Linked DNA regions of Magnetofaba australis IT-1. Each later gene encodes a partner of the first gene's protein in a complex. Links are inferred from orthologs where the notes say so. Each region holds a gene or a part of one and is shown on either strand. Other genes may lie near its edges.

Region 1 (8,423 bases):
GCATGTTGCAGATTGGCGCGGATTTGGGCATTGCCTTCGATGGCGACGCCGATCGCATTGGCGTGCTGGATGAGACTGGCCGCGTGCTCTGGGGCGATCGGCTGATGGTGCTGTTCTCGCGGGAGATTCTGTCGCGTCACCCGGGTGCGGCGATTCTGGGTGATGTGAAGTGTTCCGACGTGATGTTCGACGCCATCAATGCGGCGGGCGGGCAGGCGGTGATGTGGAAGACCGGCCATTCGCTGGTGAAGACCAAAATGCGCGAGACTGGCGCGCTGCTGGCTGGGGAGATGAGCGGCCATCTCTTCTTTGCCGACCGCTATTACGGCTATGATGACGCCCTCTACGCCATGGTGCGTCTGCTGAATATCGCCGCCGCCACCGATCAGCCGCTGTCGGCGCTATTGGCGGATTTACCGGAGGTGTTCGCCACCCCGGAGCTGCGCATTGATTGCGATGACGCGCGCAAGTTCGCCGTGATGGAGAGCCTGAAGGCGCAGGCGGCGCATTTGGGCGACCATCGGGTGGATATCGACGGGCTGCGGGTGCACTACCGTGACGGCTGGTGGTTGATTCGGGTTTCCAATACGCAACCGGCTTTGGTGGCGCGGGTGGAGGCGCACAGTTTCGACCGTTTGCATGCGCTGGCCGATGAGCTCAATGGCCTGCTGAAACAGCAGGGTGTGGCGCTACCCAAGTGGGAATTGGCGTAAATTCAGCCGTTACCGAATAACGCCAACATTCAGGTGTTGGAACGGCGATGAGCGCGTAGAGTGAGACAAGCGCACAAGGGTTCATGCGCTGCGCCGAAGCCAACTCACCGAGGTCCAGGAGGGCGTCCCTCCTGGCGGGTCCAGGGCGGCGCCCTGGCGGGTTGAGGGCAGCGCCCTCATGGGGTTTGGGGCGAAGCCCCAATATCTTCAATCTTCCAAATTTTGTCATAGAGTGCGCGTGATGACCGAATCCGCCAATCCGCTGGCCGTAGAGATCGCTGGCATCGCCATGCGCACCCCGTTTGTGCTGCTCTCCGGCTGCGTCGCTTTCGCCGAAGAGCTCCTACAGATCGAGGGGTTCGATTTTAACGCCGTGGGCGCCATCTGCCTGAAGGGGACCACCCTGGAGGCGCGCAAGGGCAACGCCCCCCACCGTCTGGCGGAGACGCCGTGCGGCCTGCTCAACGCCATCGGCTTGCAGAACCCCGGCTCCCGCGTGGTGGTGGAGGAGATTCTGCCGCGTCTGACCGCGCAGATCGACACCCCACTTATCGCCAACATCTCCGGCGCTACGGTGGAGGAGTATGGCGAAGTGGCGCGGGTATTCGATAACAGCCCGGTCAAAGGGATCGAAATCAACATCTCCTGTCCCAATGTCAAAGAGGGCGGGGTGGCGTTCGGCTCCGACCCGGAGATGGCGGCGCGGGTGGTGGAGGTGGTGCGCGGCGCCACCAGCAAACCGCTCATCACCAAACTCTCGCCCAACGTCACCAGCATCGAAGCGGTGGCGCGGCGGGTGATCGAGGCGGGAACCGACGCGCTGTCGGTGATCAACACCCTGATGGGCATGGCCATCGACGTGAAAAGCCGCAAGCCGGTGTTGGGTAATATCCAGGGCGGGCTCTCCGGCCCGGCGGTGAAGCCGGTGGCGCTGCTCAAGGTGTGGCAGACCTACCAAGTGGCGCGGGAGAAGAATATTCCCATCATCGGCCAGGGCGGCTGCGAGAGCGCCGAGGATGTGTTGGCCTTCTTCCTCGCTGGGGCTTCGGCCACCGGGCTGTGCACCACGCTCTTCTCCGATCCGCTGGCGCCGCAGCGTCTGCTCAAGCAGACCCGCGAACTGCTGGCGGAACAGCAGGTGGCGCAAATCGCCGAACTCACCGGCGGACTGCGGGTTTGAGCGGCCATGAAGCGTCGCCTGCAACCGGTTGTTGCGGCGCTCATCGCCTCTCTTCTGACGTTATCTCCTAACGCCATGGCCGCCTCTGCGGGCAAACCGTCGATGCCGGACCAGTCGGTGGTGGTCAAACAGGTGTGGGATGGCGACACCCTGCGCACCACGGATAACGTCAAAGTGCGTCTGCTGGGCATCGACACGCCGGAGTTGGGCGACGCCAAACGGGGCGAGGCGGCCGAGCCGTTTGGCGAGAGGGCCCGCGAGCGCGCCAAAGAGCTGGTTGAGGGGCAAGCCGTCACCCTGCATCATGGCGTGCGTAAGACCGATGACTACAAGCGCCGCTTGGCCCATGTGATTCTCTCCGATGGGCGCAGTCTGGGCGAGATTCTGGTCGCCGAGGGGTTGGCGCTCACCTATGTGCGTTGGCCCGACATCGCCCACGTCAAGCGCTTCATGAAGGCGGAGAAGCGCGCGCGCAAGAAGCGTCTGGGCGCGTGGAAGAGGGCCCACTGGCTCATCGATCATCTGCAGGCGCGCAAGCAGATCGGCGCGTTTCGCATCGTCACCGGGCGCATCCTCAGCGCCAATCGGGTCAACGACCGCATCTATCTCAATTTCGGTGAAGACTATCGCAAGGATTTCACCATCCTCATCCGCAAACGGGATTGGAAGGCGCACTTCAAGCCTGCCGGGTGGAGTCTGAAGAAGCTCGAAGGCAAGATGGTCGAAGCGCGCGGGCGGTTGCTCAAAAAGGGCGGTCCGGCGCTGTGGGCCTCGCATCCGTTGCAGTTGACCTTTATTGAGAAGTAAGTTCACGATTTTTGGCTGATGTTAAGAGACTGGGGCTTTGCCCCAGATCCCACCAGGGCTTTGCCCTGGACCCACGAGGGCTCTGCCCTCGACCCGGCAGGGGAATCATTCCCCTGCACCCCCGTAGTTTTGCTCCGAGTTTGCATCAGGTTCTCTCGGGGTTCTGTGATGCTGGGTTCGACAGAGATGACCACATCGATCTCCTCCTTGCCGGGGTATCTTCTTTTGGCCGCTGACCTCCACACCAGCGGCCAGCCCATGGGCGCCGATCTGCACGCCGCCGCCCAGGCCGGGGTGGCGGCGGTGATCAATCTGGCGCTGCCGGAGTCGATCCCCCATCTACCCGGCGAAGCGCAGATCGTCGCCGAGCTGGGTATGGACTATCACCCCATTCCGGTCCCTTTTGACGCCCCCGAAGCCGCCCATCTGCAACGCTTCTATCGCGTGATGCAGAGCTGCAAACGCCCGGTGCTGGTTCACTGCGCGCTCAATAAACGGGTCTCGGTGTTCACTGCCCTCTACCGTTATCAGGTGATGGGCCTGCCATGGCCCGAGGCGTGCGCCCACATCGCCCAGATCTGGCGGCCCGACCCCATCTGGGAGGAGTTCATCGAAGAGTCGATCGGGCTTGCGTACCCCCCGTGAAGATTTCCTCTCCCACCTGCAAAAAGTGATGGCGAAACCCCGCGCAAAGGCGTAATGTGCGCGGCCAATGGAACTCCCCTCTCCCTGCCTGCAAGGCTGCCTGCCATGACCATTCCCACCCTGCCTCAACGTGACCGCATTCCGGTGACGGCGCTCTATCTGGGCGAGCGTCTGGAGCATCGCGAGATGGAGCGCGAGGATACCGAACTGGGTTGGGGGCGTCACATGTTGCCGGTGGGCGAGGGCGGCTGCGCGGTGCTGTTCCGCTTCGGCGTGGTGGTGCTGTTCGGCGTGGAGGAGAGGGATGAAGCAGCTTTTCTCGAGCGTGTTCAACCGCTTTTGCGTAAATCGTTCGAAACCCCGTGGCGTGAGGAGATGACGCTTGTAATCGGCGCGCTGGACCAGTTGGGGCCGTCCAGTTCGGTGCAACTGGCGGGCGGCGATGTGGCGCGCCTGGCGGTGGTGGCCGACGCCCTGGCCAAGAGCGTGGTGCTGGAGCGCTATGAGAGCGAGGTGGAGGACGCCTTCGAGCAGATCGAGCCCATGGCCGAGGCGCTGCGTCACGGCGGACGGGTGCGCGCGGGCAGTCGCGAGCTGTTACGCCACATTGGCGATGTGCTGCTGGCTGAACAGCGCACCGTGGGGCGCGCGGCGGTGAGCGAACGGCCCGATTCACTGTGGGAGCATCCCGAATTGGAGCGGCTGCACCACGAGCTGGCCGAGGAGCTGGAGCTGCGCGAGCGCGATCATGCCCTGGAGCGCAAACTCTCCACCATCTCCCATGCCTCAGAGCTGTTGCTGGAGTTGCAGCACACGCGCAGTTCGCTACGGGTGGAGTGGTACATCACCATTCTGATTGTGGTGGAGATCGGCCTGACGCTTTATGAGATGTGGTGGAAATAAAGCGCGCGCGTTTCTATAACGGCGGGGCAGGTTGACTCGATACACGTGGGTTGATAGCTTCTGTGACGATTTTCAATTCAGTCTGCGGCTTTTGCTCCATTCTCAGGCGGGCGGGTAGCGACGGTTTCGCGCCAGTTCATCAGAGTGCGCGCTCTCTCCCAGGTTGCCGATTCAGGTGACGACGCTCAAGTTGCGCCACAGGGGATAATTCAAGTGATTCAAGCTCTGCGCGGATTGGTGATCAGCCTCTTTCTGGCGACTCTGGTAACGTTTGTCGCCTATAAAATCGTTACGCCGTGGAATCTTCATATCGCGCAGGATACGTGGTTCTATACCGATGTTCAGCACGTGCTCAACGATGAGCATGCAGGCTGGTTCGAAAAGTATGTTGACCCGTTCTATACGGCGCGGATTCTGACTTTTCCGGAGCCGGACAATGCGCGTCCGGTTTTTGTTGTCCTGGTGCGCGCCTGGAGCGAGTTGTATGCATCGCTGTTTGACGTGGATGTTTTCCCGGATCGGGACGCCTATTTCAGCGGAATCTTTTTCAGCTTCTGGCTGATGTTTCTCACCATCTGCTACTTGGGCTATCGGGGCGGAAATCTCACCATCGGCATTGTCGCCGCCACCCTCTCCGTGGTCAGCCCCTGGGCGCTGATCTATCTGTACTATCCAAGCTATACGCCGATATCGATTTTTCTGTTTACAGTCGGTATTTTATTTATTCTCAGGCGCACGCTCCCCAGTTACTTCCTGGCGGGCGTCATGTTCTGGATGACCATTCTGGTCAACTCCTCGCACATCGTCTTTATCGCCGCCGCGGGCTGCTTGATTCTCTATTACGAATTCTCCAACAAACGGCGCTTGATCTATGCCGGGTTGTCCTGCTTTGCCGGTTTCATCCTGCCGTTTCTGCCGTTTGATCTCTATCGCGTGCTGTTTTGTGAAAACAAGGATCTGTTGGATGGGCCGTTGTTCACGTTGGCCAAATACTACCGACGCTCCATTCTGCATAATAAATTCGGCTCAGTCGTCACGCCTTACTATACGTTCTATTTATGGACCCTGCTGAAGTACGCGTCCTGGACGGCGTGGGCCTTCGTTACAGGCGGCTTGGCGTATGCTTTGACGGCGCTGGCGCGCAGAAAGCTGGGGGAGAGAACATTCGATCTTCCCAAGGCGCTGCTATTGGTCAGCTTTGTCGGGATCTTCCTGATCGAAGTTCGTCACAGCGTCCAGTTTCCGCGTTCGTACTATATCGTCTACCCGATGATTTTGTTGGGGCTACTGCTGATTCTTCAGCAGAAATTCGGCGCCAAACGCTATTTCCCCCATTTTTTGGCGGCCTTGATGGCGATCCATCTGGTCGAAGCCGGGGTGCGAATCCAGGAGCAACATACGGCGTTCCACCAATTTTCTCAGGATATGCAGGAGTTGACCGCGCCGGATGAGATGGTCGCCATGCTCGATCAAGATCTGTATGGCCATTACGAGCTTCTGCAACAGGTCCTGGAAGATGACTATCTCAAGCCGACCGATCTGGTGGATCCGCTCAGGCATTCCAATAACATTCAGAAATTCATCTTTCTTGACTCTCTGGATGAACTGGCTGACTTGCGCGAGGTGCGTTACTTTCTGACCGGGCCGCGGGTCATGAATAAATTGGCCGGGACCATTGAGGATGTGGATAAACTGATCGCCGACTTCAATGCGCGGCAGAACCGTGTGCGTCTGGTCCTTGCGCATGAGTCGCCCTATTTTGAGATCTACCCGCTCTATCTGTTTGAAGATGAGATGCAGCAATATCGCATGCTACAGAAAAAGTTGTGGGGACCGGACGCCTATAAGGGCAAGGCTGGCGCGGTCTCCATCTGGCGGATTGAACATCTACAGTAGTTTTGTCAGCGACTTGTCCGCCGCCAGGAAAGCGGCAAGACGCGCCGTCAGTTGAGTCTCCGCTTTCAGTTCACACTCCCACACCACCAGCACGCGCCAGCCCATGGCGTCATATTCGGCCAGATGCCGCGCATCGCGGGCGATGTTGCCGCCAATCTTCTGTTGCCAATATTCGCGGTTCTCCTTGGGTATGCGCGCGCCGCGTTTGCAGCTGTGGCCATGCCAGAAACAGCCATGCATGAAGATCGCCCATTTGCGCGCGGCGTTGGATAGATCCGGCTTGCCGGGCAGACCTTTGCGATGTAGGCGATAGCGTACGCCTAAGCCATGCACGAGGCGGCGGAGCTGAATCTCCGGCTTGGTGTTCTTGCCGCGCACCGCGCGCATGGTCGCGCTGCGCGTCGGAGTGGTCATGCGACGTCGATCTTGAGGCTGGGGTCGGTCTCCACGGCGTCGATGATGGCGTTATAGCGTGATGCGATTTGGGTCACGGAGGCGGCGGCGCTGGCGGCGTTGAAACCGCTGAGTAGGGTGACGCAGATGGCGCAGAACTGCTCGATGTCCCAGATATCCAGACGTTGGCGCAGGGCGGCGTTGTCGGCCAACCCCTCGGCCAGGGCGAGCTTCTCCGGCAGGGTGATGAGTAGCGGGCGCAATCCGGCGTCGCAATTCTCCCGACAACGCGCCATCACCGCTTCGGAGGGGGTGGTGGTGACATGGATGGCGATGCCGCCGATGAGAAAATCCCCGGCGCGCCCGCTCTGGGCGTCAGAGGTGGAGAAGCTGTGGTGATGCAAACTTTCAGGATCGGGCAGGTGGCTGGCGATAATGGCGCCAGTGAGGTGTTGCAGCACCGCGCCCAGATAGTGGGTTCCGCCGCTCTCTTTCTGCCGCGCGCGGGCTTGCTCCAATAGCCCAGCGACCCAGGCGCGCAGGCTCTGGGCCGGGTCCATGCGCAGTTTGAACGGTTTGCCGGCAAAGAACTCCCGCACCCGTGCGATCCAAAACGCCTCCACCGCGTCCAGGTCCGGTGCGGGCAGGCTGTTGAGAAACTGCACGTAGTCGAGCATGCGTCCCAGGCTGCCGCGACTGGTGCGCCCGCCCTCCGCAGCCAACACGCGGGTGATGTCGTGACGCGCCAGAATCGCCTGCACCGCGCCGCGTCCCAATCCCAACACCTGTCCGCCGCCGTCGGTTTTCAGGGCCTCGGGATCCAATGGCAGGCCCAGTTTGCGCGCGTGCTGGGTCACCACCAGCGCCAGCGCCAGCGGCCCCTTGCCGCGAAAGCGCTTCTCCTGGGCGAATTGGGTCAGAGCGGCGTGCAGGGCGTCGCTCATGGCGTGTTGGAGAGCAGCGGCTCCAGCAGATGCGCCGCCAGATGGCGAATCAGCGGCGCCACCAGGCCGTCGCCGGTGAGATGGTAGGCGTCATTATAACGCGCAGGCAGGCGGTAGCTGTCGGGCAGCCCCATCAGACGCGCGGTCTCGCGGGGTGAGAGCAGGCGGGTGCGCACCTTGTCGCCATCGGCAATGAGCAGGGTTTGGCGGCTGGAGCCTCCTGCCGGGGTGCGCAGGCAGCCGGCCACATCATCCTGACGAATCTCCGTTCGCACATGGCGACCGCCATCGGCGTCGGGGCGGGTGCGGCGATAGAGGGTGCGCGCCACCGGATGACCGGCTTGCTGCATCTGTTTGAGTTTGGCGCGATTGACGTCGCTCATCTGGGCGATGAGTTTGGCGGTTTTCTCTGGCGCATCCCACGTCACCCCGGTGGGGGGATCCTGCAGAATCGCCGACAGCGGCGGCGGCGGCGCAGACGGGGCGGGCACGCGCCACCAGCGCCATACCGCTTTCAATTCAGCGTGCAATTTATTGTGCGCAGTAATCAAGGAGGCGCTGTGCCATAAGGGGTTCGGCCCCGTCTCCAACACGCTTTTCGGCGTTATGACATCACCCGCGGCGGCGACGATGAACAGGCGCGGACGCGACTGCGGCACAAAGTGGATGGCGTCCATCACCAGCGCGCCAAAGGCGTATCCCAGCGCGTGGAGGGCCTTGCCAATGGCTTGAAAATCCCGCCCGCCATGGGAGGTGAGGGCGCCGCAGACGTTCTCCAGCACGATCAGGCGCGGCGCGCGCTTCTGGCCATGCAGCGCCGTCATCAGATTATAAAACGGCCAGAAGCTGCCGGAGCGCTCGGCCTGGAGTCCGCCGCCCAGGCCCGCCAAAGAGAGGTCCTGACACGGAAACGACGCCCACGCCAAGTCCGCCCGGGTCGGG
Region 2 (16,087 bases), on another replicon or contig:
ATGGTGGGCGGACACGCCAAGGATTACCGCCAGGAGCAGCCGATTAAGCGTCCGTTGACGTTGGATGATATTGATGGCATGAGTGACCAAGAGGCTAGATAAGCGCATTGTTTGACGTTACGGCGTAACGCAGATACAGGGATGTGTTTTGTGTTATGGCGTGACGTATTGATGAGGGTGTTTCCGCGCCCAACATGGATGTTCAAAAGGCATAAACACATAACGCCGGACAGGTGACTGTCCGGCGTTATGTGTTGGCGCTATGATAACGTTATGGCGTGCTGCTATTTTATTCGCCGACCTGATCCTGATCCTGATCCTGATCTTGCTCCAGCTCCAGCTCCTGCTCCACAATGGGCGGCTCGCCGGGCGGGATGTAGGTTTCGTTGCGGAAGGTGTGATAGTCGATGGTGTTGATGTGGTTCACCAACCATGACTTCAAGAAGTCCTTCACATTGGCCGATTCGGCCACATGCCCCATGTTGAACACCCGCTTGTAGTTGCTGACCATGGCCAGAAACTCTTCGTGGCGCATGCGCTGCAGGCGATAGTTGGGCAGATTGTTGCGTTCGATGTAGCGCTCTTCGCGGGTGAAGTGGGTGTTGGTGTAATCCAGCAGTTTGCCAAACACGTCGTTGATGCGGGTCAGGGTGCTGCGGTCGGCCACGCCGCCGGGCATGCTCTCTACCAGGGCGTGAATCTCTTCGCAATAGCCTACCAGTTTCAGATGGTCGTCGTCCAACTGATCAACATTGGTGCTCTTCAGATCAATCTCCACCAGCCTGCGTTGATTATCCAGCGCGGCGGGGGTCGTCTCTTGAGGGGCTTCGTCGTGTTCCTTGCTGCGTGAGAACCAGGTCATCGCGTCGTCTCTACTGAAATCCGTCAATCCAGAGGGGTTGATCCGCCAGCAGTTGCGCTGACGTTGTCATCACGATCCTTGTGTAGCCAATGGGGAACAAATCCGTACCATACAATAGCATGGAAATCCATTGGCCAGGAGATCTTTTGATCGGTCAATCAATTTCCCTTGCTGCGCCAGCCACTCCGGCGTCGCGTTGCAAGCGCTCGCGATAGCGCGCCAACCAGTACAGCGCCAGCACCGGCGAGAGCGAATCGATGCGCCCCTCTTCCATCATCGTCCATGCAGCGTCAAAGGTTAAGAGTTCAACGCCGATATCCTCATTTTCCGCCGCCAGGCCGCCGCCGCCGTTGGGCGTTTGGCGGCTGTCGAACAGTCCCAGATAGAAGTGCGTGCGTTCGCTGCTGTAGCTGGGGCTGACAAACAGCTTTTGCACATGAATCAACTCGCTGAGTTGATAGCCGGTCTCCTCCAGCACTTCACGCCGGGCGGTGGCGTCGGGGTCGGGGCCATCGCACACCCCGGCGGGAAACTCCCAGGTCCAGCCGCCCGATTGGGTCGGTAGCCACGCGCCGACGCGGAACTGCCGCACCATCAGCACCACGTCGGCGGCAGGGTCATACATCAGCACCGCCGCCGCCTCGCCGCGCTCCAGGCACTCCCACGGTTTTTGTTTGCTCCAGTCGCCATCGAAGCGCTCATAGCGCAGCAGCGCCCGCACCATACGAAAAAAGCCCTGATACACGGTCTGCACATCCGTCAGATCAATCTTCATCCAAACTCTCCAACTGGCGTGTTTCTGAGCGAAGCGCTGTCTTACTAATTGTAAAATAAATCAATCGAATCAGAGCACTTAACTTACGTGCGTGCGCAGAGCAAAAACTAACGAGGGTCCAGGGAAATCATTTCCCTGGCGGGTCACGGGCAGAGCCCGTGCGGGTCGAGGGCGGCGCCCTCGTGGGTCCAGGGCAACGCCCTGGTCAGGGTCTGGGGCGAAGCCCCAGTCTCTTAAAGCATCTCCAGCCAAGGTCCTCAGTGTGAGAATTCGATTTCGGCGCCCTATAAATCGGTTGCAACCACCCCGGCGGCGCCCCAAAATGTCGCCACTATGAAGATCATACAAGAAAACACGTTGTTGACCCCGGACGATACCCATCGTCTGATTGGCCAGATCGCCGACCGTCTGGTCGCCGACATCACACGCCCGGATCTGCGCGCGGTGGTGGGCATCCGCCGCGGCGGCGCGCTGGTGGCCGAGGCGCTGCATGCGCGTCTGCAGGAGCGCCTGGGGGTGGAGCTGCCGCTGGGCCATCTGGACATCAGCTTCTACCGCGACGATCTGGAGACCATCGGTCCCAATCCGGTGGTGGGCGGCACCGACCTGCAATTCGACATCGACGGCAAACGCATCATCCTGGTGGATGACGTGCTGCAGAGCGGTCGCACCATACGCGCCGCGCTCAATGCGCTGTTCGAGTTCGGGCGCCCGGAGATCGTCGATCTGGCGGTGCTGGTGGATCGCAAACAGCGGCAACTGCCGATTCAGCCCACCTATCGCGGGTTGGAGTTGGAGACCGGCGAGCGCGAAGTGATCAAACTGATCAAAACCGGCGAGGCGGCCATGAGCGTGGCGCACCGCTTTATGGGCGACGAATAGAGCGCGGGCGACGAGGGAATGATGAACGCCGACAACAACGCCTGGAGCCGCAAGCACCTGCTGGGCATGGATGGGTTGAACCGCGAAGAGATCGGGGCGATTCTCGACACCGCCTCGGCGATTCGCGAGGTCAACCACCGTCCGATCAAGAAAGTGCCCATTCTCAAGGGCAAGACCGTCATCAATCTGTTCTACGAGAACTCCACCCGCACCCGCACCTCGTTTGAGCTGGCGGGCAAGCGCATGTCGGCGGACGTGGTCAATATCAGCGCCTCGTCCAGCAGCGTCTCCAAAGGGGAAACCCTGCTCGACACCATGGCCAACCTGCAGGCCATGAACCCCGATGTGGTGGTGCTGCGCCACCCCAACTCCGGCGCGCCGCACTTTCTGGCGCGGCATCTGGATGCGGGCATCATCAACGCCGGCGACGGCCAGCATGAACACCCCACCCAGTGCCTGCTGGACCTGCTCACCATGCAGGACCACCTGGGCAAAATGGGTCGCGACAATTTCGAAGGCATGACCGTGGCCATCTGCGGCGACGTGCTGCACTCGCGGGTGGCGCGCTCCAACGCCTTCGCTCTGCGCACCCTGGGCGCCAAAGTGCGCTTCTCCGGTCCGCCCACGCTGATGCCGTCGCGCGCCGAAGAGGTGTTTGACGTCACCGTGCACCACCGCATGGAGGAGGCCGTTGAGGGCGCCGATGTGGTGATGATGCTGCGTCTGCAGCAGGAGCGCATGGCCGCCGCCTATCTGCCCAGCGTGCGCGAGTACTTCCGCTACTGGGGCCTGACCCGTCAACGTCTTGAGCTGACCCGACCCCATGCGGTGGTGATGCACCCGGGCCCCATCAACCGGGGCGTGGAGATCGCCACCGACGTGGCCGACAACCCCAACCGTTCGGTGATCCTGGAGCAGGTGACCAACGGTTTGGCGGTGCGCATGGCGGTGCTCTACCACCTGTGCACGGGCGCCGCGCGCAGCGCCAGCAACATCGCCGGAGAGTGAATTCCATGGATAAGGCGCAAACCCGTTTAATCCGCGCCGCGCGCGTGGTGGACCCGGCCAATCAACGCGACGAAACCGCCGACATCCTCATCGTCGACGGGGTGATTCGCGACATCGGCCAGAATCTGGACGCCCCCGCCGACTGCGCCATCCTCGACGCCGACGGCCTCATCGCCGCGCCGGGTCTGGTGGATATGCACGTGCACCTGCGCGAGCCGGGCTATGAGTACAAAGAGACCATCGCCGGGGGCTGCCGCGCGGCGGCGGCGGGGGGGGTGACGGCGGTGGCCGCCATGCCCAACACCAAACCGGTCAACGACGATCCGTCGGTCACCGGCTACATCCTCGACAAAGCCGACCAAGCGGGCTTGGCGGCGGTGTTCCCCATCGGCGCCATCACCAAGGGGTTGGGCGGCAAAGAGATCACCGAAATGGGCCTGCTCAGTGAAGCGGGCTGCGTGGCCTTCTCCGACGACGGCCTGCCGGTGATGGACAGCGGCGTGATGCGTCGTGCGCTGGACTACTCGCGCACCTTCGGCAGTCTGGTGATTCAACACGCCGAGGATAACGGCCTGGTGGGCTGCGGCTGCATGAATGAAGGGCCGGTGGCCACCCGTCTGGGTCTGCCCGGCATCCCCAACGCCTCCGAAGACATTCTGGTGGAGCGGGATATCCGTCTGGTGGAGCTCACCGGCGGTCGCTACCACGTGGCGCATATCTCCAGCGCCCAGGCGGTGGCGGCGGTGGCCGACGCCCAGCAGCGCGGGTTGCCGGTCACCTGTGAAGCGGCGCCGCACCACTTTTCCCTGACCGACGAAGCGGTGGCTGACTACCAGTCTGATGCCAAAATGGCCCCGCCGCTGCGCTGTTTGGCCGATCGCGACGCCCTGCGCGAAGGGTTGGCGCGGGGCGTGATCAGCGTCATCGCCACCGACCATGCGCCCCACGATGACGACAGCAAACGGGTACCCTTCAGCCAGGCCGCCAATGGCGTGGTGGGGCTGGAGACGCTGCTGCCGGTCTCCCTGGAGCTGGTGCGCGACGGCGTGATGAGTCTCTCCGCCATGCTGGCGGCGGTGACGGTGAATCCGGCGCGGCTGCTGCGCATCAATCGGGGCACGCTGAATATCGGCGCGCCGGGGGATGTGGCGCTGTTCGATCTGAATGAGAAATGGACCGTGGATCGGGCCACTCTGCGCGGCGCCGGACGCAACACCTGCTTCCATGGCCGCGACGTGCAGGGGCGGGTGAAATACACCGTGTTTGGCGGCCGCGTGGTCTATGTGGACCAAAACGAAGATTGACGCCGCGTCGGTAGAGTGCCAGTGTAAATGCTTGTGAGATAGAAGGTTCGCGACGCCCAGCGCGCGGACAGTGGCGAAATCGAACGCATTCTCATTCATCAGAGTGAAGGAGCCGCCATGCCAGCGCATTTTCGTTTCGGCGACTTTCAGCGGGAAAAGAGTCTGGTGCGTCATGAGATCAGCTACAACGATCTGACGCCCAAATTGGAGTTCGACGGTCAGGGCGGGCACAAACCCTACTCACCGCCACAACTGCAGTTGCGTCCGGTGGACGTGCTCAAACTGCTGCGCCCCTATATCTCCACCCGCTTCATGGAGCAGCTCAAGGCGGTGGTTCCGTTGGCGATCTATCTGGCGCTGTTCCAGGTGTTCGTGCTGCGGCAACTGGTGGAGGGCTCGGCCAGCATCACGGCGGGTCTGTTCGCCGTGATCCTTGGCCTGATGTTCTTCATGGAGGGGCTGCAGGTGGGTCTGATGCCGTTTGGCGAGACCATCGGCAACACCCTGCCGCGCAAATCGCCGCTGCCTGCGGTGCTGCTCATCGCCTTCCTGCTGGGCATCGGCGTCACCTTCGCCGAACCGGCCATCGGCGCTCTCAAGCAGGCGGGCTCCATCGTCTCGGTGGAGCGCGCGCCCTATCTGTATACCCTGCTCAACGACTGGTCCGGACCGCTGGTGCTCATCGTCGGCGTGGGGGTGGGTCTGGCTGCGGTGCTGGGGGCGTTGCGCTTCCTGTATGGCTGGAGCCTCAAGCCCATGGTCTACATGGCCCTGGTCCCGGCTATTCTGCTCACCCTGTATGCGTCGTTGGATCCCGAACTGACCAAAATCCTTGGTCTGGCGTGGGATTGCGGCGCGGTGACCACCGGCCCGGTGACGGTGCCGCTGGTGCTGTCGCTGGGCATCGGCATCGCCTCCTCGGCGGGTAAGGGCGACAGCCAGTTGTCGGGCTTCGGCATTGTGACGCTGGCCTCCATCTTCCCCATCATCGGCGTGCTGTGCCTGGCCATCTTCGTCTCCACCCAGGTGACGCCGGAACAGATCATCGCCGGGGCGCAGGAGTCCGCCGCCGCCGCCGCCGCCGCCGCCATCGCCGGTCCGCAGTGGTATGAAAAGACCCCCTGGAACGAGATCATCCTTGGCGTGCGCGCCATTGCGCCGCTGATTCTGTTCCTGTTCCTGGTGTTGCGCTTCATGCTCAAGGAGAAGGTGCGCAAGCCCGGCGAGATCGCCTACGGCATCGCCCTGACCATCATCGGCATGTGCATCTTCAACATCGGCCTGACCTACGGTCTGGCGGCGCTGGGCGAGCAGACCGGCGGCATGGTGCCTTCGGCCTTCATGAAGGCGCAGGTGGACGGCATGTGGATGCACCCCATCTACAGCTACTTCGTCGGCCTGCTGCTGGCGCTGGCGTTCGCCTGGTTCCTCGGTTTCGGCGCCACCCTGGCCGAACCGGCCTTGAACGCCCTGGGCGCCACGGTGGAGAACCTCACCAACGGCGTGTTCAAAAAACGCACCCTGATGATCGCCGTCTCCCTGGGGGTGGCGTTTGGCATCTCCATCGGTCTGGCCAAATTGATCTTCGGCCTGCCGCTGCATATGCTGCTGATCCCGCTCTATCTGCTCGGCGCGTTTTTGACCTTCCTCTCCACCGAGGAGTTCGTCAACGTGGCCTGGGACAGCGCCGGGGTGACCACCGGACCCATCACCGTGCCGCTGGTGCTGGCCATGGGTCTGGGGTTTGGCAACGCCACCAACGCCGTGGAGGGTTTCGGCATCCTCTCCATGGCCTCCATCTGTCCCATTCTGTCGGTGCTGTTGACCGGCCTGTGGGTGGGGCATAAAGCCAAGAAACAGGCCCAACAGGCGCACGCCGTGGCGACGGAACATGAGGTGTTGAGCTGATGAGCAACGAACGCAGCATTACCTATTTGACCGATGTGGCTCTGATCACGGTGATCGTGCAGCGCGGCATGGGCGACAATATCGTCAAAGCGGCGCGCGAAGCGGGCGCCCAGGGCGCCACCGTCAACTATGCGCGCGGCAGCGGCGTGCGCGAGCGCCTGGGTCTGCTGGGCGTGGCGGTGGAGGTGGAGAAGGAGATCGTCAACATCGTGGTCTCCTCCGAGCAGAAGGACGCGGTGTTCAGCAGCGTCTACACTGCGGGCGATCTGGACACCCCGGGCATGGGCTTCATGTATGTGCAGCCGCTGGAGAAGGCCGCCACCTACATCCCGCCCGATCTGGTGGCGCGTTTGAAGAGCAACAGTTAACCGTGCGGAAAAGGAGCCGATTATGAGCAATCCAGCCGCAGCCAACGTGCTCACGGGCAAACTGATCACGGCGATCCTGCCCGATGACGGCCACGACAAGAAGCTGCTCAAGGCGCTGAAGAAGGAGAAGGGGATCATCACCGCCAACTCCCAGGCGGCGCGCGGCATCAGCATTCTGCATGAGGCCCCGCACAAGCGCGACGCCCTGCCCGAGGCCGAAGCGGTGCGCATTGTGAGCATCGTCGCCGAAGTTGAGCAGGCCGACGCGCTGTTCGACTTCATTTTCGACTTTGCCCAGATCGACCGGCCCGGCGGCGGCGTGCTGCTGCTCAAGCCGCTGTCCGGCTTTACGCCATTCCTGCTGCCCGAAGGGGTGGCCGACGAGAGCGCCGATGCCTAAAGCGTTGCAACGCGCCACCACCCGCGTGATCTCCAATCAGGCGGGCGCGGGCGGGCAGTATGTGATTCGCTTCCACGCGCCGGATCTGGCCGTAGCGGTGGCGCCGGGTCATTTTGTGCATATCGTGGTCAGCGATCGACTGACCCTGCCGCGCCCCTTCTCGGTGCTCGATTGCGATGTGGACGCCGGCACCATCGACGTGTTTTACAAGGTGGTGGGCCAGGGCACCCGCCTGATGACCACCTGGAAGGGCGGCGAATTGGTGGCCATGCTGGGCCCCATCGGCAAGCCGTTCACGCCGGTGGACGCTTCGCGCCGGGCGCTGCTCATCGGCGGCGGCGTGGGGGTGGCGCCGGTGGAGTTTCTGGCGCGGCGTTTGGGCTTGTCCGGGGTCGAGACCACCCTGCTCATCGGCATGGAGAGCGATAGTCCATTGCCGCTCAAACCGGCGGAGAAGCCGTTGGCGGGGCTGGAGGATGGCCCGGTCAATCTGGCGCTGACCAGCGCCGAGAAGGCGGGGGTGACCAGTCGCTTGGCGTGTTTGACCGAACGGCGCGGCTGGTATCAGGGCTATGTGACCGATCTGGCGGCGGCGCATCTGAGCGCGCTCACCGCCGAGGATTTGGCGCGCACCACCCTGTATGTGTGTGGTCCGACGGTGATGATGCAGGCCGCCGCACGCTTGGCGCAGCGGTTTGATCTCACCGGCGAGGCGTCGCTGGAGGAGCATATGGCGTGCGGCTTCGGCGGTTGCGCTGGCTGCGTGGCGCCCATTCGCGCCGGGGAGGATTGGCTCTACCGTCGCGTATGTGTGGATGGCCCGGTGTTTGCGATAGAGCAGATCGCCTGGGAGCAGATGCCCGGCTACGTGAATGCGCCCGGTCGCCCACAAGCGCCCACCACTTGCGCGCCCGGCCACAGCTGCGCCTGAACTCTCTTTCTCTTTTTTGATTTCGCGTCTTTGACGCCCGCCCTTATGGCTGTTTTTCCACGTAAAACCCGCTATTGGCTGGATGGCCTGATGGTGATCGCTCTGATTGCCGTCGGCTATGCCGTGGGTCTGCGCCATCTCAATCAGGTTGCTCCCGATCACAACGTCTTTTCCGACTCCCATCGGCAGTTCGCCCCAGCGGTGATGCTGGCGTGCGGACGCGGCTTCGTCGATGTGGCGAGCGTCCGCCCGCCTGCGCTGACGCGCTTTTTGGCCGAAAGTCAGGCCCAGCGCGCGCAACGCTTTGACTGCGCCGAGCTGCCGCCGGATCTGCGCACGCGGCCCATCAGCCAGTGGCAAGGCGCCAATCCCTATCTGCCGTATGTGACCGGATGGATGTGGCGCTGGCGCGGCATCGATTGGGACGTCATGCTTCCGCTGTTGGCGCTGCTGCATGGCGTCGTGGGGGGGCTGGCCTATCTGCTCTTCCGCTACGGCATGGGGCGTCCGCCGGCGTTGTTGATGGCCGCTTACGTGCTGGCCTCGGACCACTTCCTGGCGGCGTTGGAGTCGTTTCCCCACTACGTCAAAACCCCCTTTGTGATGGCGGTGTTCGTGCTGCTGCTGATGCTGGCGCTGCGTCGACGGCCATGGTGGCTGCTGCTGCTGTTGGCCACTGTGCTGGGTCTGGTGGTGGGCGTGGGCGATGGTTTCAGTCTGGATCTGGATCTGGCCATTCCCCCCGCTGTGGTCACGCTGTTGGCGTTTGCCCGCACCCGCATTGGCGATGCGACGCTGTGGGGCGCGCGGGTGGTGGCGGTGATGCTGTTCTTCGTCGGCGTGCTGTCGGGCACCTGGCCCATGGCGCAGTGGGCCAATCCGAGCAGCAATCCGGCGCCAATGCTCATCAGCGGCGCCGACAACGCTTTCATCCAGCAGCTGCGGTTGAAAAACTCCCTGTATGAAGTCAGCTACATGCAGGGAGACGCCGCGCGCAATGTGCGGATAAGGGACTACGCCGCGCGGGTGATGGGGCTTCCATTGGATGCGCCGAGCGCCGCCCCGGACGATCATCCACAGCCAGCGGAGATCCACGCGAGCGACGCCCTGTTCCTGGAGATGCTCAACCGCACCCCCGCCGACTTCATCGCCCGTGGCCTGGCCTCGGCGCAGCGCATCGCCGATGAGGGGGCGATCAAACGCAACGGCTGGCTGGCGATTACGCTGGCGTGGCTGCTGCTGGCGCTCTATTCCAGCCGACTGGCGCTGTTTGCCGGGCTCTTCTACCTCTATTTCGCCGCCGTGCCGGGTCTACTGTTTCGCAGTGACCACAGCTTCCATCTGAAAGTGCTGCCGCTGTTCGCCCTGGGCTTTCTGCTGTGGCTGGCGGTGCGCCCGTTGGCGGCGGGATTGCTGCGCACCGGCTGGTTTGATTGGCGCGCCCGTCAGCGCCGTTTTCTGGTGGCGGTGAGCAACAACTTCTTCGATGTGTTGGAGAGGCTCTCCTGGCGGCCGCTGGCGGTGGCCGGGTTGACCTTGACCCTGCTGGTCTCGGCGCCGCTGTGGCTGGCGCGCGGGGTGCAGGATGCGCGTATGCGCGCCTATATCGAGGAGATCGTCGCCCTGCCGGTGCAGACTCTCTCCATGCGCGTCAAGCAGCAGAACGACGTGAGCGTGCTGCTGGAGCTGAAGAACTTTCCGCCGCGCGCCCGCGCCGACACGCCCCAGGTGGGCTATCTGACGCTCACCTTCTCGCGCGCCCGTTGCGGTCTGGATCGCACGCCCATCGGCTTGCGCTATGAGGGGTTGGACGAGCCGCTGGCGACGCCGTCGCGGCGCATGCGCGTGATGTTGCCCGAAAGCGGTAACCTGACCCTCTATCTGCCCGTCTATGCCCAGGAGCAACTGCCGCGGTTTCAGGGGTTGGAGATCGACCGGGGCGGCCACGCCTGCCTGATCTACGTGGGGCAGACGGCGCCGCAGGCGCTGCGGGAGCAGGCGCCGCTGCTGCTGAGTCTGGCGCTGCCGTGGAACTGGCGCGAAACGCCGCTCTATCTCACCTTTCCCAAGTGGGGGGAGCGCTACCGCTTATCGGACTGGTTTACCCATCAGCAGACCCACGTTGATGCGGGGCTGGGCGCGGCGGGGTTGTAGAAAATCTCGAACGGGCGCTGTTATTGTCAGTTGAAATCAGAATCGGACAGTTTGGGTATTGGTCATGAAAGATATCGAGGGCTACGCCTTCGAGCTCCCCAGAGCGATGGTGCGACGACACAAGAATCGAACAGTCTGGTTTTGGATATGAAAGATATCGAGGGCTTTGCCCTCGAGCTCCCCAGATCAAAAGCCAAACCGTGGGCGCGGCCCAATCTGTTATTGTCAGTTGAAATCAGAATCGGACAGTTTGGGTATTGGTCATGAAAGATATCGAGGGCTACGCCCTCGAGCTCCCAAAAACAACACCGTGGGGCGCCGCCCCACACCCCGCTTAAGGGTCACAGACCCTTAAGAATCCCGCCTCCGGCCAGCCGGAGGCCAATAGTCAGCGCAAGCTCGCGCTGCGTCACGCAAACATTGGCTGTTCTGTGCAGTCTTGGTTTTATTATGCCAGCGCGCCCCACAGCAGCAGCGCCAGGTAAGCGCCATACACGCCCACGGCCAGCGGGAACAGCCGTTTCGCCAGCAGCCAGTAGAGCAGGGGAAACAGACACAGAATCCCATAAGCCACGCCATGGCCGATGAGGATCTCATCCAGCGGCAATGGACTGACGTGGGGCATGCTGATGGGATCGTGGGTCAGGGCGGCGTGCAGTTTGCGCCCCAGATTGACGCCGAATCCCAGCGTCACTGCGCCATGGGTGAGCCACAGGGCGCGGGAGATTGCATGCAGACGAAAAAACCAACCGCGTAGGCCCATGGGTCTGTTACTCCGGGATTAAGGGTCTGATCCCACAGGGGAAATCGCAGCAGGCAAAAAAAACCCAATCAGCTTGCGGCTGATCGGGTCAACAAGAGTTTGCACACAAATTGATCATAACGCAGTTATTGTGACCAATGCACCCCCTTTTGTGCGGCGTGTGACAAAAAATATCCGGGAAAAACAATCCGCCACGGGTTTTCCCGGTGCGGGCGCGCAGTCATAATGGAGCCACGTTCCTCATCAGGAGAGAGCATGCTCAGGCTTCCCATCATATCCGCTCCGATGCGCCATATTTTCCCGCCGCTGCTGTTGACGCTGCTGTGGGCGCTCTGCCCTGCGCTGGCGCCGGATGCGCGGGCGGCGGACGCGCCGCAATCCTCCGCCTCTCAACCTGCCGCCACGCAACCGGCGGATGCGCCGCCTACGGTCTCCCAGCGCGCCGCCTATAGCGTGGCGTTCGACGGTCTGGACAAACACGGCGATCTGGAGAAGCTAATCGGGCAGGTGGCGCAGACCGTCCTCAAGCAGGAGAAACCGCCGCTGAGTCGCTTTCTGCTGGCGCGCATGGCCGATGGCGACGCCGAATTGGCGGTGCAGGCGATGCGTTCGCGCGGCTACCTGGACGCCCGCGCCGAGGCGGCGGTGAGCGGTGAGGCGCCGCCGTTTGTGGTCACCCTCAAGGCCGCTCCCGGACCCCTCTATCACATCGCCCAATGGCGCGTGCAGACCACTCCCCCCGGCGATGAGTTTACCCCGCCAGACGCCTTCTCCCTGGGCTTGGATCAAGCCCCGGCAGGGGAGAGCGCGCGTATTCTCGAGGCTCATGACAAACTGGTGGACGCCGCCAAGGAGCAGGGCTACGCCTACGCCAAAGCGGGCAAGATGCGCGTTGTGGCCGACCCCAAGAGCCACGCGTTGGAGGTGATCTACGCCATTGATCTGGGGCCGCTCACCACTCTGGGCGAACCGCAGTTGCAGGGCTTTGGCTCGGTCAAGGAGAGCTATCTGCTGCACCGCATTCCGTGGAAGGCGGGGGTGCGCTACGCCCCGGCGCGGCTGCGCGAGGCGCGCAAAGCCATGGTGGGCACCGGCCTGTTCAGCGCCGCGCGGGTGAAGTTGAGCGAAACCCCCGACGCCGAGGGGCGCACGCCGGTGGTGATCAAACTCATCGAGCGCAAACATCGCACCTGGCGCGCTGGCGCCGGTTTCTCCACCGACCAGGGGGTGACGCTGTCGGGTTCGTGGGAGCATCGCAACTTTCGCGGCGGCGGCGAACGGCTGCTGACCGAAGCGGAGCTGGCCCAACAGACCATGCGCCTGGCCGCCTCCTATGACCAGCCGGACTTCCGCCACATCGGCGAGACCCTGCGTCTGAGCACGGAAATCGCGCAGGAGGAGGAGGAGGGTTACGACCGCACCGGTCTGGACATCAATGCGGCGGTGATCAAGAAATTGCCCAAGATCGGCGAATTGACCCTGGGCGCCGAGTACTCGGTGGCGCGGGTGACCGAGATCACCACCGCCAAGGAGGAGACCTACGGCACCATGAGCTTCCCGGTGGGTTTGGCGGCGGATTTGACCGATGACCGTCTGGACGCCACCCGGGGCTGGAAGATGACCTTGATCAGCAAACCGGTGCTGGCGACCCTGGGCAATGGCTCCAACTACTGGCGTTTCGACCTGGGCGGCAGCGCCTATCACCGGGTGGGCTTCAGCGACAAACGGTTGGTGCTGGCCGGACGCTTCGCCCTGGGGACCACCATCGGCGCCGAGCTGGCCGATATCCCGGCGGACAACCGCCTGTATGCGGGCGGCGGCGGCTCGGTGCGCGGCTACGGCTATCAACTGGCCGGACCGGTGGACGCCGCCAACAACCCCACCGGCGGACGCTCGCTGCTCACCTTCGGTTTTGAGTCGCGCTATCGGGTGCGGCCCAACATCGGCGTGGTGGCGTTTGTGGATGGCGGGCGCGCCTACGCCGCCGCCTTCCCCGACGGCTCCGCCGACCCCCTCATCGGCGCCGGACTGGGTCTGCGCTACGCCTCGCCGCTGGGACCGCTGCGGCTGGATGTGGGCGTCCCGCTGCGCCAGCGCGACGGCGTGGATGACGTGTTTCAACTCTACATGAGCATCGGACAGGCATTTTGAGCATGGACGCAGCCGACGCCACCTCCCCGGACTCTCCCAATCCGCCGCCGCGCGCGCCCCGTCGCTGGCTCAAACGCACCCTGTGGAGCCTGCTGCTGGCGCCGTTTGTTATCCTGGCGCTGGTGATCACGGCGCTGCAGACCCCATGGGCGCGCACTCTGATCGTCGAGCAGGTCAACGCCGCCCAGCCGGTGGCGCGCCTGCAGGGGTTGGGCGGCGGTCTGCCGTGGGCGTTGAGCCTGCAGAGCGTCACCTTGAGCGACGCCAAAGGGGTGTGGCTGAGTCTGGAAGATATACGCTTTGCCTGGAAGCCGTGGGCGTTGCTGGGCGGCGCTGCGCAGATTGACGAACTGAGCGCCGCCAAACTCGCCATCACCCGTGCGCCCGAGGCTGACGCCAATGCCGCGCCGCCGCCGCCCGCCGCCGACAAGATGACCGCCAGCGATCCCTTCGCCCTGCCCGAGGCGCTGCCCATCCGCGTGGCGCTGGAGCGGCTGGCGGTGGAAGAGATCGTCATCGGCGCGCCGCTGGTGGGTCAGGAGGCGCGCTTCCGCCTCACCGGCTCCGTGGGCGCAGAAGGGGCGCAGGATCTGCTGGCCAAGTTGGCGCTGGAGCGCACCGACGCCGCCACCGCACAGATCACCCTGGAGGCGGGGGCGGCGCTGGCGACCCAGCAGATTCATCTGGCGCTGCAGGCCAACGAGAGCGGCGGTCTGTTGGCCCACTTTGTCGGCGGGCCCGACGATGGCGTGTTGCAGGCGCATCTCTCCGCCGACGGCCCCCTGGCCGACTGGGCGGGCAAGCTGGCGGTGAGTTGGCCGCAGTGGGGCGCGACCCAGAGCGACTTCCGCTTCAATCTCACCGCGCAATCCCTGGGCGCGGCGCTGGATGGTCAGTGGCGGCCCAGCGACGGCATGTTGCCCCCTGAAGCGGCGTCGGTGCTGGCGGGCAAGCCGGTCGTCTTTGGCCTCACCGGGGCGTTCGATCCCCAGACGCAACAGGCCACCCTGGCGCGTTTGCAGGTGCAGGCGGCGCCGATGAGCCTCAATGGCGCGGGCGGGGCCGATCTGCAGCAGCAGACCCTCCATGCCGACGTGACCGTGGAAGCGCCGGATCTGGCGCGCTTCTCCCAACTGGCGCAGCAGAAGTTGGCGGGCTCCGGTCGTCTGATCCTCAACGCCAAAGGCGCCTTGAACGCGCCCACCATCACCGCGCAACTCACCACGCCCAAGCTCCACGCCACCGGCGTGCGGGCGCAGGGGGCGCGGGTGGATCTGGCGGTGACGCCGACGGCGGGGCGCGTCCTGCCCGATGGGCTGCAACTGGCGCTGGATGCCGCCATCAAGGGGGTGACCCTGCCCGAGGCCGGGGAGGGGCTGCCGCCGCTGCGTCCCAAACTGCGTCTGCGCGCCAACTTCACCGACGCCAATACATTGCGCTTGCAACAACTGCGACTGGACAATGGCGAGCTGGCCGCCCTCACCGCGACCGGCGGCTACCGCATCGACCAGCAGTCGGGCCAGTTCCAGGCCGATCTGGATGCGCCGCAACTCAATCCGCTGCTGGCTCCGCTGGGGCTCACCGCTGCGGGGGGCGCGGCGTCGCTGCATGTGGATGCGCGCATGGCCCCGCAACTGGCCAAAATTGACGGCGCGCTGAATCTGGCCGGACGCGGCTTGAAAGGGCTGCCAGAGCCGGGGCTGTTGGGGCCTGATCCCAGCTTGCAGGCGCGCTTCTCCCTGGCCCCCAAGAGCGGCGCAGTGACCCTGAAGGGTCTGCAATTGCAGGCCAAACACGCCCAGGCGGCAGGGGAGGTGAACTTTGACCCGGCCAAGAAACGCCTGGCCGCCGACGTCACCGTGGATATCGACGATCTCTCGCCCCTCACCGTCATGGCGAAAACCCCCCTGGGCGGCGCCGTGAGCGCCCGCATCATCACCCGGGGCGCGGCGGAGAAGCCCCACGTCTCCGCCAATGTGGTGGCCCGCGCGCTGCGGGTCGACGCGCAGCGTTTTGAGCGCATCCAGGCGGATTTGGAGACCGATGACCCGTTTGGCGCGCCCCATGGGCAACTGCGTCTGATCGCCACCCAGCCCCAGGGTTCGCTGGATCTGGCCAGCGGCTTCGCCGCCAACGCCGATAAGAGCCGCATCGTGTTGAGCGGATTGCAGCTGACGGCGCCGCAAACCCGCGCGGCGGGGGATCTGGAGATCGATCTGACAAACAAACTGGTCACCGGCGCGCTGCAAGCCAATGCTGAAGAGCTGGCGGCGCTGACCCCCTGGCATGGCCAGAAACTTAGCGGCGTGGTGCGTCTGGACGCCAAATTGGGCCGCGACAAGCTGGATCAAACCGCCGATGTCACCGCCCATGTGAGCAAACTGGCGGGCGACTTCGGCGCTCTGGAGGCGCTGGATCTCACCGCCCTGGCGCAGAAGCGCGGCGAGGCGATCCATCTGCAAGGCAATGTCGATCTCAAAGCGCTGGAGGCCGACGGCGCGTCTATCGAAACCCTCACCGCCGCCGTCACCGGGCGCCTGCGCGATCTGGATATCCGCTTGCACACCAAAGGCGCCGCCAC

The links.
Region 2: the proteins of MAIT1_RS02700 (region 1) and MAIT1_RS20370 are in contact, whole or in part, in a crystal structure (PDB 5UE9), measured with the Lactococcus lactis proteins. The link is inferred for Magnetofaba australis IT-1 from one-to-one orthologs. Residues at the interface, in WP_025017116.1 of Lactococcus lactis: Gly25, Phe27, Phe29, Glu32, Tyr33, Lys35, Tyr36, Lys48, Phe56, Thr60, Pro61, Arg62, Val63, Ala64, Glu65, Thr66, Ala67, Ser68, Gly69, Met70, Ile74, Gln77, Pro223, Glu251, Phe274, Ala275, Pro277, Phe278; in WP_023189152.1 of Lactococcus lactis: Leu4, Gln5, Ala47, Ser48, Met49, Leu50, Leu51, Arg52, Arg53, Met95, Leu98, Arg223, Met224, Ala225, Cys226, Ile228, Gly229, Ala230, Cys231, Tyr232, Ala233, Val235, Glu236, His237, Asn243, His244, Ala245, Lys247, Glu250.

What each region holds. Positions count from the first base shown.
Region 1 is NZ_LVJN01000015.1:91,281-99,703, forward strand. The notes cover bases 16-2,923. They hold MAIT1_RS02700 (dihydroorotate dehydrogenase), read left to right. Parts: upstream 16-954; coding sequence 955-1,893; downstream 1,894-2,923. Other genes in these bases: MAIT1_RS02695 (phosphomannomutase/phosphoglucomutase), read left to right, coding at 16-713; MAIT1_RS02705 (thermonuclease family protein), read left to right, coding at 1,900-2,700; MAIT1_RS02710 (protein tyrosine phosphatase family protein), read left to right, coding at 2,869-2,923. Also shown: more of MAIT1_RS02695, read left to right, coding at 1-15; more of MAIT1_RS02710, read left to right, coding at 2,924-3,345; MAIT1_RS02715 (RMD1 family protein), read left to right, coding at 3,451-4,248; MAIT1_RS02720 (hypothetical protein), read left to right, coding at 4,462-6,144; MAIT1_RS02725 (very short patch repair endonuclease), read right to left, coding at 6,136-6,558; MAIT1_RS02730 (DUF4928 family protein), read right to left, coding at 6,555-7,481; MAIT1_RS02735 (DNA cytosine methyltransferase), read right to left, coding at 7,478-8,423.
Region 2 is NZ_LVJN01000021.1:388,249-404,335, reverse strand. What follows is about bases 6,603-9,468. They hold MAIT1_RS20370 (dihydroorotate dehydrogenase electron transfer subunit), read left to right. Parts: upstream 6,603-7,499; coding sequence 7,500-8,438; downstream 8,439-9,468. Other genes in these bases: MAIT1_RS20365 (hypothetical protein), read left to right, coding at 8,484-9,468; MAIT1_RS20375 (hypothetical protein), read left to right, coding at 7,130-7,507; MAIT1_RS20380 (P-II family nitrogen regulator), read left to right, coding at 6,739-7,107; MAIT1_RS20385 (DUF1538 domain-containing protein), read left to right, coding at 6,603-6,739. Also shown: MAIT1_RS20415 (hypothetical protein), read left to right, coding at 1-102; MAIT1_RS20410 (hemerythrin domain-containing protein), read right to left, coding at 290-862; MAIT1_RS20405 (NUDIX domain-containing protein), read right to left, coding at 1,017-1,637; bifunctional pyr operon transcriptional regulator/uracil phosphoribosyltransferase PyrR, read left to right, coding at 1,971-2,519; MAIT1_RS20395 (aspartate carbamoyltransferase catalytic subunit), read left to right, coding at 2,541-3,527; MAIT1_RS20390 (dihydroorotase), read left to right, coding at 3,533-4,831; more of MAIT1_RS20385, read left to right, coding at 4,949-6,602; more of MAIT1_RS20365, read left to right, coding at 9,469-10,592; MAIT1_RS20360 (hypothetical protein), read right to left, coding at 11,041-11,355; MAIT1_RS20355 (autotransporter assembly complex protein TamA), read left to right, coding at 11,611-13,506; MAIT1_RS20350 (translocation/assembly module TamB domain-containing protein), read left to right, coding at 13,509-16,087.